DNA from 4 places in the Pseudomonas sp. UF-293 genome. Region 4 is predicted to be linked to each of the others. Evidence: predicted binding sites of a transcription regulator. Region 4 holds the regulator's gene; each other region holds the start of a gene.
What was found. Region 4 encodes sigma-54, which starts transcription at its own class of promoters, with help from an activator protein. Its sites were predicted from a motif close to ANTGGCATNNANNTTGCTNT; they were not measured.
Positions count from the first base shown of each region.

Region 1: AC4IHP_RS04695 (flagellar hook-length control protein FliK) is a predicted target of sigma-54. The motif match lies at 1,669-1,688, and genes of this name have one in related genera.
Region 2: AC4IHP_RS19840 (circularly permuted type 2 ATP-grasp protein) is a predicted target of sigma-54. The motif match lies at 1,709-1,728, and genes of this name have one in related genera.
Region 3: AC4IHP_RS21350 (CmpA/NrtA family ABC transporter substrate-binding protein) is a predicted target of sigma-54. The motif match lies at 1,482-1,501, and genes of this name have one in related genera.

Region 1 covers NZ_JBSICA010000002.1:489,245-492,543, forward strand. Annotated here, with positions in the region: gene AC4IHP_RS04685 (ATP-binding SpoIIE family protein phosphatase) at 1-1,242, shown strand, start outside; gene AC4IHP_RS04690 (Hpt domain-containing protein) at 1,273-1,620, shown strand; gene AC4IHP_RS04695 (flagellar hook-length control protein FliK) at 1,725-3,092, shown strand.
Region 2 covers NZ_JBSICA010000020.1:54,086-57,384, reverse strand. Annotated here, with positions in the region: gene speE (polyamine aminopropyltransferase) at 1-271, shown strand, start outside; gene AC4IHP_RS19850 (hypothetical protein) at 495-728, shown strand; gene AC4IHP_RS19845 (ribonuclease E inhibitor RraB) at 938-1,285, shown strand; gene AC4IHP_RS19840 (circularly permuted type 2 ATP-grasp protein) at 1,762-3,171, shown strand; gene AC4IHP_RS19835 (alpha-E domain-containing protein) at 3,184-3,299, shown strand, end outside.
Region 3 covers NZ_JBSICA010000024.1:20,044-23,342, forward strand. Annotated here, with positions in the region: gene AC4IHP_RS21345 (ANTAR domain-containing response regulator) at 1-143, opposite strand, end outside; gene AC4IHP_RS21350 (CmpA/NrtA family ABC transporter substrate-binding protein) at 159-1,370, opposite strand; gene AC4IHP_RS21355 (quinone-dependent dihydroorotate dehydrogenase) at 1,589-2,611, shown strand; gene rmf (ribosome modulation factor) at 2,851-3,066, opposite strand.
Region 4 covers NZ_JBSICA010000012.1:32,099-35,397, reverse strand. Annotated here, with positions in the region: gene lptB (LPS export ABC transporter ATP-binding protein) at 1-640, shown strand, start outside; gene AC4IHP_RS15135 (RNA polymerase factor sigma-54) at 807-2,297, shown strand; gene hpf (ribosome hibernation-promoting factor, HPF/YfiA family) at 2,371-2,679, shown strand; gene ptsN (PTS IIA-like nitrogen regulatory protein PtsN) at 2,692-3,156, shown strand; gene rapZ (RNase adapter RapZ) at 3,159-3,299, shown strand, end outside.

The sequences.
Region 1 (3,299 bases), on a different contig from region 4:
AAAGCGGTGTTCGACAAGGTCGCCCATTCCGGCTGCCTGAGTGCGCCGAATATCCGCTACCTGCAATCGCCTTACGCGCTGTTCAATGGCGACTTGTTGCTCGCGGCGTACACGCCCGCCGGTGACATGCACGTCATGCTCGGCGATTTCACCGGGCATGGTTTGCCGGCAGCGGTGGGGGCGATGCCGCTGGCCGAGGTGTTCTACGGCATGACCGCCAAGGGCTACGGGTTGACGGAGACCCTGCGCGAGATGAACGCCAAGCTCAAGCGCATCCTGCCGGTGGACATGTTCTGCTGCGCCACGTTGCTCTGCCTGAGTTTTCAGAGCCGCTCGGTGGAGGTGTGGAACGGCGGCATGCCTGACGGTTACCTGCACCGCATGGCCAGCGGCGAGCGCGTGCCTTTGCCGGCGCGGCATTTGCCCCTGGGAATTCTCAGTGCGCAGGCCTTCGATGACCGAACGGATGTGTATCCGATGGCCGTTGATGACCGGGTGTTTCTGCTGTCGGACGGGGTGATTGATACCTGCGATGCCAATGATCAGTTGTTCGGCGTCGAGCGCTTGCAGCAGGTCTTTGCTGCCAACCGCGAGCCGGATCGGTTGTTCGAGGACATCGAACAGGCGCTGCGCGATTTTCGCGGGCAGGCCCGTGATGACGTGAGCATGGTCGAGGTCAGCCTTGTCGAGTCGGCGCAGGCGCACGGCGCGGCGCCGGTGTATTCCGACAGCGGCCAGTCGTGCCCGCTGGACTGGTCGGCCAGTTTCGAGTTTCGCGGTGCCACGCTCAGGCGCTTCAATCCGTTGCCGTTTCTCTTGCAATTGCTGCTCGAGGTACATGGCCTGCGTCCGCAGAGCGGGGCGCTGTACAGCGTGATCGCCGAGTTGTATTCCAATGCGCTGGAGCATGGCGTGCTGGGGCTCGACTCGCGTCTCAAGTGCGATGCGACGGGGTTCGCCCGTTACTATGAAATGCGCGCCGCGCGGCTGGAGTCGCTGCAGGATGGTTATGTGCGCGTGCATTTGCAGGTGCAACCGCAGGGCGAGGGCGGGCGTCTGGTCATCCGGGTCGAAGACAGCGGCGAAGGTTTTGATGTGGCGCGGGTCATGGAGCGGCCGCTGGATAACGTCCGCTTGTCGGGACGCGGCATCAGCCTGATCCGGCAACTGGGGCGCAACGCCAGTTGGTCGGACCAAGGTCGTAGTGCCAGCGTGGAGTTTTTCTGGGAGATTGAGGCATAATCCGCCCATTCTTGATCAAGGAGTGAGCAAGTGACTGACCCACATGTAGATCGTGACGTTCTCGACACCTTGCGCGAGGTGATGGAGGACGGTTATCCGGAGTTGCTCGAGACTTTTCTGGCAGACTCGGAAAGTCGCCTGCACGAGTTGCAGGACAGCACCAGCGCCAAAGTGCTTTCCGATGTAGCGCATAGCTTCAAGGGCAGCGCCAGCAACATGGGCGCGGTTCGACTGGCTGGGTTGTGCCAGGACCTTGAGTCGAATGCCAAGGACAAAAGTCCGGAAGCGCTCGCTCAGCTAGTCGCCGATATCCATGCTGAATTCGCCGAAGTACGCCCGGTGTACGAAAGCGAAAAGCACCACGCCCACATCCACTGAAGCTGCCGTCCGGCGCTTTTCGCAAGTGTCTGGCCAAACTGGCCCGGCACTTGCAGTCTACTTGCTCAACTGTACCTACGATCCAGTGCAGCGGAGACCGTGTCATGCCTGCGACCCCCAACATTCTTCTTCAGACCGCCGCCCAGGCCAAGGCGCAAGCCGCCTCTGCCAAATCGTCGGCAATGGCCGCAGACGCCGGGGACAAGGCTTCCAGCTTCGCCAGAGTGTTTGCCGATCAGGCGCCGGCCAAGCCTGCCGCAAGCGCCGATAATTCAGTCAAACCGGCACGCGATAAAGTCGCTGACAGCAGCGGCAAAAAGGATATCGGCAAAGACCAGTCTGCCGCGCCCGAGCCAGCAGTTGCCGATAGCGGCAAAGCGTTGCCAGCCGACAAAGCGGCGGCGAGCGATGACGCGACAGCCACTGCCGATGACACCTCTGAAACTGTACAAACCCCTGTGGCCGATGCCGCGCCTGTAGACCCGGCCCTTGATCCGGCTCTGGCGCAAGTCGTCCAGCCGTTGGTGGCAGCGCCTGCTGTGCAGGCACCGGTAGCCGCAACGCCAGCCCAGGCGGAAACCGAAACGCCTGCATTGGCGGCCTTGCCGGGCATGGTCAAAGATCCGGCGGCCACCGACAGCGATTTCGATCCGTCGGCAGACCCGCTCGACTCGATGCCGGCGGTGCGCATGGCGATGGAGCAGGGCGGACATATTTCCGCCGCCAGTCAGGCGCAGCCGAAAGCCTCGCCTGCTCAAGCTCAGGCCGACGGTGAATTGACCGCCGCGCAGAACTTTGCCGCCGGCATGGCCAGCATGCTCGACGTGCAGGCCGACAAGGACAGCACCAGTCAGGGCGGCGAAAAAGCTTTCAGCGGGCTGATCGATGATGGTTTGAAAGATTTGAAATCCGCCACCAGCGACACCCGTGTCGATGACTTCGCCAACCGTCTGGCGGCACTCACGCAGGCCGCAACGCCAAAAACCGCGAATGCGCTGCCGGTGAATCAGCCGATCGCCATGCACCAGAGCGGCTGGACCGAAGAAGTGGTCAACCGCGTCATGTACCTGTCCAGCGTCAACCTCAAAGCCGCCGACATTCAGTTGCAGCCGGCAGAGCTTGGGCGTCTGGATATCCGCGTGAACATGGTTCCCGATCAGCAGACCCAGGTCACCTTCATGAGCGCGCACCCGAGCGTGCGTGAAGCGCTCGACAGCCAGATGCACCGCCTGCGCGACATGTTCAACCAGCAGGGCATGGGCCAGGTCGACGTCAACGTCGCCGACCAGAACCGTGGCTGGCAGGGTCAGCAGGGCCAGGAACAGGCGCAGCAGGGCCAGAGTGGCCGGACCAGCGCTGCGGGTGGTCGCCTTGATTCGGTAGATGAAGAGTTGGCTCCGGCCAGCGTGGCGGAAGTCGCGGCTCAAACGACTAGCGTGATCGGCACCAGCGCGGTCGACTATTACGCCTGATACAACGCAATACCAATGTGGGAGCGAGCCTGCTCGCGAATACGGTGTGACATTCAACCTATATGTTGACTGACACATTGCTTTCGCAAGCAGGCTCGCTCCCACATTTGTTTATGGCGCCGTTCAGATGACGCGCTGACACTTCTGGCATAACACTTGCTCTTGCCTTGCCGTGCAACTGTGAAACCCCCGATTAGTGACGGATTA
Region 2 (3,299 bases), on a different contig from region 4:
CGAAGTCAAAACCACCGCTGGTCGCCTGCGCAGCCTGTTCCCGGACTGGCATTTCTATCAGGCCGCCGTGCCCACTTACATCGGTGGTTCGATGACCTTCGCCTGGGGCTCGACCAACCCGGCCTACCGCAAGCTCAGCCGTGAAACCCTGCAACAGCGCTTCATCGGCAGCGGCATCGTCACCCGCTACTACAACCCGGAAATCCACATTGGCGCGTTCGCCTTGCCGCAATACGTGCTGCAAGCGGTCAACAAGCCGAGCAACGACTGATACTTCCCCGCAAAAAAACCTCCTTGTGGGAGCGAGCCTGCTCGCGAAAGCGCAGTGTCAGCCAACTCAATGTCGACTGGCACGCCGCCTTCGCGAGCAGGCTCGCTCCCACAACGCTCATCCGTTTTTCCTGACCACGTGCTGTAATCCTTTTGAACCAACTATCGCGGAAAAAAGTCGAGATAGAGGTAAGCCCATTTACGGGTTGATCGAGGAGGCACTGATGCAAAAGTGGAAAGTCACTTTCGTGGATGATCACGGCGAAATTGTTGATGAAGTCTTCGAACGTGAGGAATGCCCGTCCGATGATGAAGCCGCACGGCTGATCAAGGAGCGGCTTCTTCCGGTCGCCGCCAAGCTGGATCTGAACGATCTGGAAGGGCGCACCGCCGATGCCGGGGTGAAAAACCTCAAGACCCAGAACGGCATCGAAATCCGCAGCATCACACCCATCTGAACACTTCCTGTCATCTCGAAAACCAGGCCTTGGCAGCGGCGCTCTCTTGGGGCTACTCTGCAAGCGAGATCAGCGAATGGATCGCTAAGGTCTGGTCTTGTCAGCTACATGCTTGTTTCCCGCGCGCAACCACGTTGCCGTAGTACTTAGGCCAAAAGGCCCGGGGCGGGAATACGGAAAGTCTATCCATCAATCGAGGGGGACGATTCATGAGCACAGCCTATCAAGAAGACATCAGCAGCAACGTTCTGCGCCGCATGAAAGAAGGCGGTTTCGATTTTTCCCGGTTCCATCCCATCGAGTTCTACGCGATTTTCCCGGACGAGGAGCGGGCGCGCAGGGCAGCAGGCAAATTTCGCGGTGAATCCATCAATGCCCAGGTCAGTGCGCGCGACGACGGCGCCTGGTCGCTGGAATTGAGCAAAGTGATGTATGCGACCTATGACGATATTGGCGATTTCGAGCAAGGCTTTTCTGCCGTGGTCGAACCGCTGGGCGGCATTATCGAGGGTTGGGGCGTGAAGCAGGAGGTGCGCAATCGTTACCGGTTGAATTGATCTTGCGCATTGTTTGTCGGACAACGGCTGACCTTCGGGTCGGCCGTTGTCGTTTCTGGCTTCTGCACATCGCAGTGGCAAAACCCTGAAACAAGAATCTCCGGCAAAAAAAAGCCACCGGAGAGGCTGGCTAAAAGGGAAGACGGGTATGCAATAAAGTCCTGTCGGGACGGGGCTGCCAAGGCAGTTCAGCTCAGTGAGCTGGCGACTTCACGACGCCGTGCCGGGGAAGTTTTGCAGCGAATGCGCGGATTATCCGCAGTCGCGGCCGGGCAGTGAAATCAACTCTGACTATGCTGGTGATAGGCGATGCAGTGCGTCGCAATGAAGCGGGGGCAATCGGGCCGGGGCATTTGCCGCACAGGAATGGTGCGCGGTCTGCGGCATAGATCTACAACCGATTGAATTAAAAGCGTTTATGCCGATGGCACGGGCCTTGCGAAGGCCTGTATGTCCGGAGTGACAAGGAGTACGGCATGATCCGCACCTATTTTGATGAGATGTACGATGCCGGCGGCCTGGTCCGCCCGCATTACCGGGAATTCGCCCGCTGGCTGGCCGAGACACCTGACGAGTTGCTCGCGCAGCGCCGTCGCGAGGCCGATCTGTTGTTTCACCGGGCCGGGATCACCTTCACGCTCTATGGCGACGAGCAAGGCACCGAGCGACTGATTCCGTTCGATACGATTCCTCGCAGCATCCCCGCCAGTGAATGGCGGATTGTCGAGCGTGGCTGTATTCAGCGGGTCAAGGCGTTGAACATGTTTCTCGCCGACCTCTATCACGAGCAGCGCATCATCAAGGCCGGGATCATTCCCGCCGAACAGGTGCTGGCCAACGAGCAATACCAGTTGGCGATGCAGGGCCTGGATCTGCACCGCGACATCTACTCGCACATCTCCGGCGTCGATCTGGTGCGCGACGGCGATGGCACTTATTACGTCCTCGAGGACAACCTGCGCACACCCAGCGGCGTGAGCTACATGCTCGAAGACCGCAAGATGATGATGCGCCTGTTCCCCGAACTGTTCGCCGCCCAGCGCATCGCGCCGATCGATCACTATCCCAATCTGCTGCTCGACACGCTGAAAAGCTCCAGCCCGATCGAAAACCCCAGTGTGGTGGTACTTACGCCAGGGCGCTTCAACAGCGCGTTCTTCGAACATGCGTTTCTGGCGCGGGAAATGGGTGTTGAACTGGTGGAAGGCGCTGATTTGTTCGTGCGGGACGACAAGGTATTCATGCGCACCACCGATGGCCCGAAAGCGGTCGACGTGATCTACCGTCGCCTCGATGACGCATTCCTCGATCCGCTGGCGTTCAACCCTGACTCGATGCTCGGCGTGCCGGGGCTGCTATCGTCCTATCGTTCCGGCAATGTGGTGCTGGCGAATGCCATCGGCACCGGCGTGGCGGACGATAAATCGGTGTACCCGTTCGTCACCGAGATGATCCGTTTCTACCTCGACGAAGAACCGATTCTGAAAAACGTGCCGACCTGGCAATGCCGCAACCCGTCTGAACTTTCCCACGTGCTGGCCAATCTTCCGGATCTGGTGGTCAAGGAAACCCAGGGCTCCGGCGGTTACGGGATGCTGGTCGGGCCAGCCGCGACGACGGCGGAAATCGATGCGTTCCGCGAGCGCATCAAAGCTAAACCACATGCCTACATCGCGCAGCCGACGCTGTCGCTGTCGACCTGTCCGACCTTTGTCGAAAATGGCATTGCTCCGCGCCATATCGATTTGCGTCCGTTCGTGTTGTCCGGTCGCGAAACCCGGGTTGTACCCGGTGGTTTGACCCGTGTCGCGTTGCGTGAAGGCTCCCTGGTGGTGAATTCCTCCCAGGGCGGCGGCACCAAGGACACCTGGGTAGTCGAGGATTGAAGGAAGCTTGCCATGTTAAGTAGAACTGCCTCGGATCTGTACTGGATGTCGCGATATCTGGAGCGTGCGGAGAACCTCGCGCGCATGCTCGACATCAGTTATTCACTGTCGCTGATGCCACAGGACGG
Region 3 (3,299 bases), on a different contig from region 4:
TCCGGGCGCACCGTTTCGACGCGCGCCGGCAGGTCGATGGTCAGGCCGGATTCGTCGATCACTTCGAAGCCGGCCTCGCTCAGCGCCGCTTTCAGGCGTCCGACTTTTTTCGCGGTATCGTTGATCAGCAGAATGCGCAACATGTTCGCGGTCTCCTGTCAGCGCTGGGCGAGAAGGGGGGCGGCGTCGTTCAGGGCATGCAGTTTGAAACTGCGTGCATAGCCCGCCGGGTCGCTGCCGTCCCAGACCCTGCCGTCGAGCAACTGGCTGCTGCGCAGGTCTGCGCAGGAAGTCGCGACACCGACAGCACTCGCTGCCTCGCGGTACAGATCCAGACGTTGAACCTGACGGGCGACGGCCAGATAGTCCGGATCCTCGCGCAACAGACCCCAGCGACGGAATTGGGTCATGAACCACATGCCGTCGGAAAGGTAGGGAAGATTGACCTCGCCCTCGCCATGAAAACGCAGCGCATGCGGATCCTGCCAGCGATTGCCGAGGCCATCGGCGTAGTCGCCCATAAAGCGCGGTTCGATGCACGCGGCGGGAGTGTCGAGGTATTCCGCAGCGCTGAGCAATTGTGCGGTGCTGCGGCGGTTTTCCGGGCTTTCTTCGATGAAGCGGCTGGCCTCAAGAATGGCCATGACCAAGGCGCGCGCGGTGTTGGGATACTGCTCGACGAATTCACGGGTGCAGCCGAGGATTTTTTCCGGGTGGTCGGGCCAGATGCTCTGGCTGGTCGCCAAGGTGAAGCCGAGATCCTGTTGCACGGCGCTGGCCGCCCACGGCTCGCCGACGCAAAAGCCGTCGATGCGCCCGGCTTGCAGGTGCGCCACCATTTGTGGCGGCGGCACCACCACGCTGTCGACGTCCTGCAACGGATGAATGCCCTGGCTCGCGAGCCAGTAATACAGCCACATCGCGTGAGTGCCGGTGGGAAAGGTCTGGGCGAAGGTCAGTTTTGCGCGGCTTTGGTGCACATGCCGATCAAGCGCTTCAGGACTGTTCACGCCAGCCTGTTGCAAGCCATGGGACAGATTCAGGCTCTGGCCATTCTGGTTCAGGCCCATCAGCACCGCCATGTCGGTCGGGGCGACGCCGCCGATGCCCAGGTGCACCGCATAAATCAGCCCGTACAGGCTGTGCGCGGCATCCAGCTCGCCGCTGACCAGTTTGTCGCGCAGGTTGGCCCATGACGCCTGGCGCTTGAGGTTCAGGGTCAGGCCGTAGGGCTGGGCGAAGCCCTGGGTGGCGGCGACCACCACCGAGGCGCAGTCGCTCAGCGCCATGAAGCCGAGATTGATCGCACTTTTTTCCGGCGCATCGCTGCCGTTGACCCAGGCCAGAGGCCCCAAGGACGTTTCGTTCATACGCTACCTCAAAAAAAACGCCGTCCCGGATTCTGCGCAGGCAAAACCCGGGGACGACGCCATTGTCCTGGCCTGCGCGCCGTCATTGGTCGGCAGACTGATGAGCAGGGCGGTGCAAGGCATATGCCAGTCGCCTGATTCGCGCAGGCGCCTCGCGCCGGGGGACGATGCCCGGCTATAATCGCCGCCTCTTTTCGCCGCCCGAGTCATTGCCGCCCATGTACACCCTGGCCCGTCAGCTGTTGTTCAAACTTTCCCCGGAAACCTCCCACGATCTGTCGCTGGATCTGATCGGCGCGGGTGGACGTTTGGGCCTCAACGGCTTGCTGTGCAAGGCGCCGGCGAAAATGCCGGTGACCGTCATGGGGCTGGAGTTTCCGAACCCGGTAGGGCTGGCGGCAGGTCTGGACAAGAACGGCGCGGCCATCGACGGCTTTGCGCAACTGGGTTTCGGCTTTGTCGAAATCGGCACCGTGACCCCGCGTCCGCAGCCGGGCAACCCGAAACCACGGATCTTCCGCCTGCCGGAAGCCGAGGCGATCATCAACCGCATGGGCTTCAACAACCTTGGCGTGGATAACCTGCTGGCGCGGGTCGCTGCGGCAAAATACAAAGGCGTGCTGGGCATCAATATCGGCAAGAACTTCGACACCCCGGTCGAGCGTGCGGTCGACGATTACCTGATCTGCCTGGACAAGGTTTACGCCCACGCCAGCTACGTCACCGTCAATGTCAGCTCGCCAAACACCCCGGGCCTGCGCAGCCTGCAGTTCGGTGATTCGCTCAAGCAATTGCTCGCTGATCTGGCCACACGCCGCGCCGAACTGGCGTTGCGTCACGGCAAGCATGTGCCGCTGGCGATCAAGATCGCGCCGGACATGACCGACGAAGAAACTGCGCAGGTTGCCCAGGCGTTGATCGAAACCGGCATGGACGCGGTCATCGCCACCAACACTACCCTGAGCCGTGTCGGTGTCGAAGGCATGGAGCATGGCGACGAGGCGGGCGGTCTGTCCGGCGCGCCGGTGCGCGAGAAGAGCACCAATACCGTGAAGGTCCTGGCGCGCGAATTGGCCGGGCGTTTGCCGATCATTGCTGCGGGCGGGATTACCGAAGGCAAACATGCAGCGGAGAAGATCACCGCCGGTGCAAGCCTGGTGCAGATCTATTCGGGCTTCATCTACAAAGGCCCGGCGCTGATTCGTGAATCGGTAGACGCCATCGCTGCGTTGCGCAAATAACCCGGTCCCCGTAGGAGCTGCCGAAGGCTGCGATCTTTTGATCTTGCTTTTGATTCTAAAAAAACAAGATCAAAAGATCGCAGCCTTCGGCAGCTCCTACACGAGATATGTGTCAGCCACACCGGCAATAAAAAGGGCTCCTCGAAGGAGCCCCTGGGCCGTAGCCCGCCGTCCGGGAAGGACGTGCGTGGTTAATTCAATGCAGATTCAGATTGTCGTGTCGGAATAAATGCCCTGTGTCAGCCGACGGCGTGAAGTTCGTTGAGTCTGTGGATTCCCGCAGTGCCGGTCATACCGTCCCAGTTGTCGCCGCGTCCTTCTCGCCAGCCGTTGATCCAGGCTTGACGTACCGACGGTAGAGTAAATGGGCAAAGCTCACGGGATTTGCCACCAACGCCATATTGATATCCGCGCAAAAATGCTCTTTCCAACGGATCACGCTTAAGTCTTCTCATAGGGTGTTTCCCTCACTTGTTGACTGTAGTGTCGCGTTGACCTCAATTGAGGTCTGGCAGAAAAAACCTGCCATCGTGCGGCTCGCTGCCGGCGTGGCGAGCCAAGGTGTTGACGCCGTTGCGACGTCAACCTGTGCTCAGTTCTAACCAATGAGTCACATCGAGGGAATGATCGTTTTGTCATAAGCACGTAACGGAAAGGATGCTATGGCGATAAGTAACCGCGTATTTAT
Region 4 (3,299 bases):
GCAGATCGTCGGCCTGCTCGGCCCGAACGGCGCCGGCAAGACGACGTGCTTCTACATGATCGTCGGCCTGGTGCAGGCCGATCAGGGCCGCGTGCTGATCGATGACCTGGACGTCAGCCACCAGCCGATGCACGGCCGCGCCAAGGCCGGTATCGGCTATCTGCCGCAAGAAGCTTCGATCTTCCGCAAACTGTCGGTTGCCGACAACATCATGGCGATCCTCGAGACCCGCCCGGAACTCGACAAGGCCGGTCGGCGCAAGGAGCTGGAAAGCCTGCTGCAGGAATTCCACATCAGCCACATCCGCGACAACCTCGGCATGAGCCTGTCCGGTGGTGAGCGCCGCCGGGTGGAAATCGCTCGTGCCCTGGCCACTGCGCCGAAATTCATCCTGCTCGACGAACCGTTCGCCGGTGTCGACCCGATCTCGGTCGGCGACATCAAGCAGATCATCCACCACCTCAAGGCCAAGGGCATCGGTGTGCTGATCACCGACCACAACGTCCGTGAGACGCTGGATATCTGCGAAACCGCTTACATCGTCAACGACGGTCAACTGATCGCCGAAGGTGATGCCGAGACCATCCTGGCCAACGATCTGGTCAAGGAAGTGTATCTGGGTCACGAGTTCCGCCTGTAAGCGCGACAGCGCTGTATCGATTCAAGGCGCATTTATCCGCTTTAATTGTTACAGCGCTCTAGGCAAACACTTCAGTTTCAGGCATATAATTTGCTTAAGTTTGGCGCTTCGGCGCCCTGTAGTGGATGGCGCAAAGCGCCGGCGAATAAGGTGTTAAGCCCCTGCCATGAAACCATCGCTAGTCTTGAGAATGGGCCAGCAGCTGACGATGACACCGCAGCTGCAACAGGCCATCCGTCTGCTCCAATTGTCGACCCTGGACCTGCAACAGGAGATCCAGGAGGCTCTGGAATCCAATCCGATGCTCGAGCGCCAGGAAGAAGGCGACGACTTCGACAACGCCGATCCTCTGGCCGACAACGCCGAACAGAAGCCCGCCGAAATACAGGAACCCTCCTACCAGGAAACCGCCCCGACGGTGGACAACCTTGAGGATGGCGAATGGAACGAACGCATCCCTAACGAACTCCCCGTGGATACCGCGTGGGAAGACGTCTACCAGACCAGCGCCAGCAGCCTGCCCAGCAGCGATGACGACGAGTGGGATTTCACCACCCGCACGTCGGCCGGCGAGAGCCTGCAAAGCCATCTGCTGTGGCAACTGAACCTGGCACCGATGTCCGACACCGATCGCTTGATCGCCGTGACTCTGATCGACTGCATCAACAATCAGGGCTATCTGGACGAAACACTCGAAGAAATTCTTGAAGCGTTCGATCCGGAACTGGACATCGAGCTCGATGAAATCGAAGCCGTCCTGCATCGCATCCAGCAATTTGAGCCCGCCGGGATCGGCGCCCGCAACCTCAGCGAATGCCTGCTCCTGCAACTTCGCCAGTTGCCGGCCAAAACACCGTGGCTGGCTGAGGCCAAGCGCCTCGTCGCCGATTACATCGACCTGCTGGGCAGCCGCGATTACAGCCAGTTGATGCGCCGCATGAAGCTCAAGGAAGACGAGCTGCGCCAGGTCATCGAGCTGGTACAGAGCCTCAATCCGCGTCCGGGCTCGCAGATCGAATCGACCGAAGCCGAATACGTCATTCCCGATGTGATCGTGCGCAAGGACAACGAGCGCTGGCTGGTCGAGCTGAACCAGGAATCGGTGCCACGCCTGCGGGTCAACGCCCAGTACGCCGGTTTTGTGAAACGTGCCGACACCAGCGCCGACAACACTTTCATGCGCAACCAGCTGCAGGAAGCCCGCTGGTTCATCAAGAGCCTGCAGAGCCGCAACGAAACCCTGATGAAAGTGGCCACGCAGATCGTCGAACATCAGCGCGGTTTCCTCGAATACGGCGACGAAGCGATGAAGCCGCTGGTGCTGCATGACATCGCCGAAGCGGTCGGCATGCACGAATCGACGATTTCCCGGGTGACCACGCAAAAGTTCATGCATACCCCGCGCGGTATTTATGAGCTGAAATACTTTTTCTCCAGCCACGTCAGCACCTCCGAAGGCGGCGAATGCTCGTCCACGGCGATTCGCGCGATCATCAAGAAACTGGTAGCCGCGGAAAATCAGAAAAAGCCGTTGAGTGACAGCAAGATCGCTGGTTTACTGGAGGCACAAGGCATTCAGGTGGCTCGCCGCACCGTCGCCAAGTACCGCGAATCCCTCGGAATCGCGCCTTCGAGCGAACGCAAGCGGTTGATGTAAGCCACGTTACAGCGTTCCAGTGGCAGGCTTTTCGGCCTGCCGCTTTATGCACTGGCAACGAAGGAGAAGCTGTATGCAAGTCAACATCAGTGGACACCAACTGGAAGTGACCCAACCTCTGCGTTCCTACATCGAGGAAAAACTCCAACGACTGGAGCGACATTTCGACAAGATCACCAACGTGCAAGTCACGATGTGCGTCGAAAAGCTGAAGCAGAAGATCGAAGCCACCTTGCATATCCCCGGCAGCGAAGTGGTCGCCAACGCAGAAGATACCGACATGTACGCTGCGATCGACTCACTCACCGACAAGCTGGATCGCCAACTCAAAAAGCATAAGGAAAAGACCCAGAGCCTCCTCCAGGGCGCAACCGGTCGTTAACACCCCTATCCCATGATCCGACTTGAAACCATCCTGACCCCCGGCCGTTCCCAGGTGAACGCGCCGGGCGGCAGCAAGAAAAAAGCCCTCGAACAAATTGCCAACCTGATCCACCGCGAAGTGCCGGATCTGGCGATGCAGGATGTTTTCGAGGCGCTGATCGCCCGTGAAAAACTCGGCTCCACCGGTTTTGGCAACGGCATCGCCATCCCCCACTGCCGCCTCAAAGGCTGCGCGGGACCGGTGAGCGCCCTGTTGCACCTCGAAGCCCCGATCGATTTCGACGCCATCGACGGCGCCCCGGTTGACCTGTTGTTTGTGCTGCTGGTCCCGGAAGCCGCGACCGATGCGCATCTGGAGTTGCTGCGCCAGATCGCCAGCATGCTCGACCGCAAGGAAGTGCGCGACAAATTGCGCAGCGCTCCGAGCAATGAAGCCTTGTACCAGGTTGTACTGGACGAGCAGAACGGGCACTAATCATGCGTTTGATCATTGTCAGTGGCCGTTCGGGCTCGGGTAAAAGTACCGCCCTGAATGTCCTTGAGGACAACGGCTACTACTGCATCGACAATCTGCCGGCCGGTTTGCTGCCGGAACTGGCCGAGCGGGCGCTGATTCAC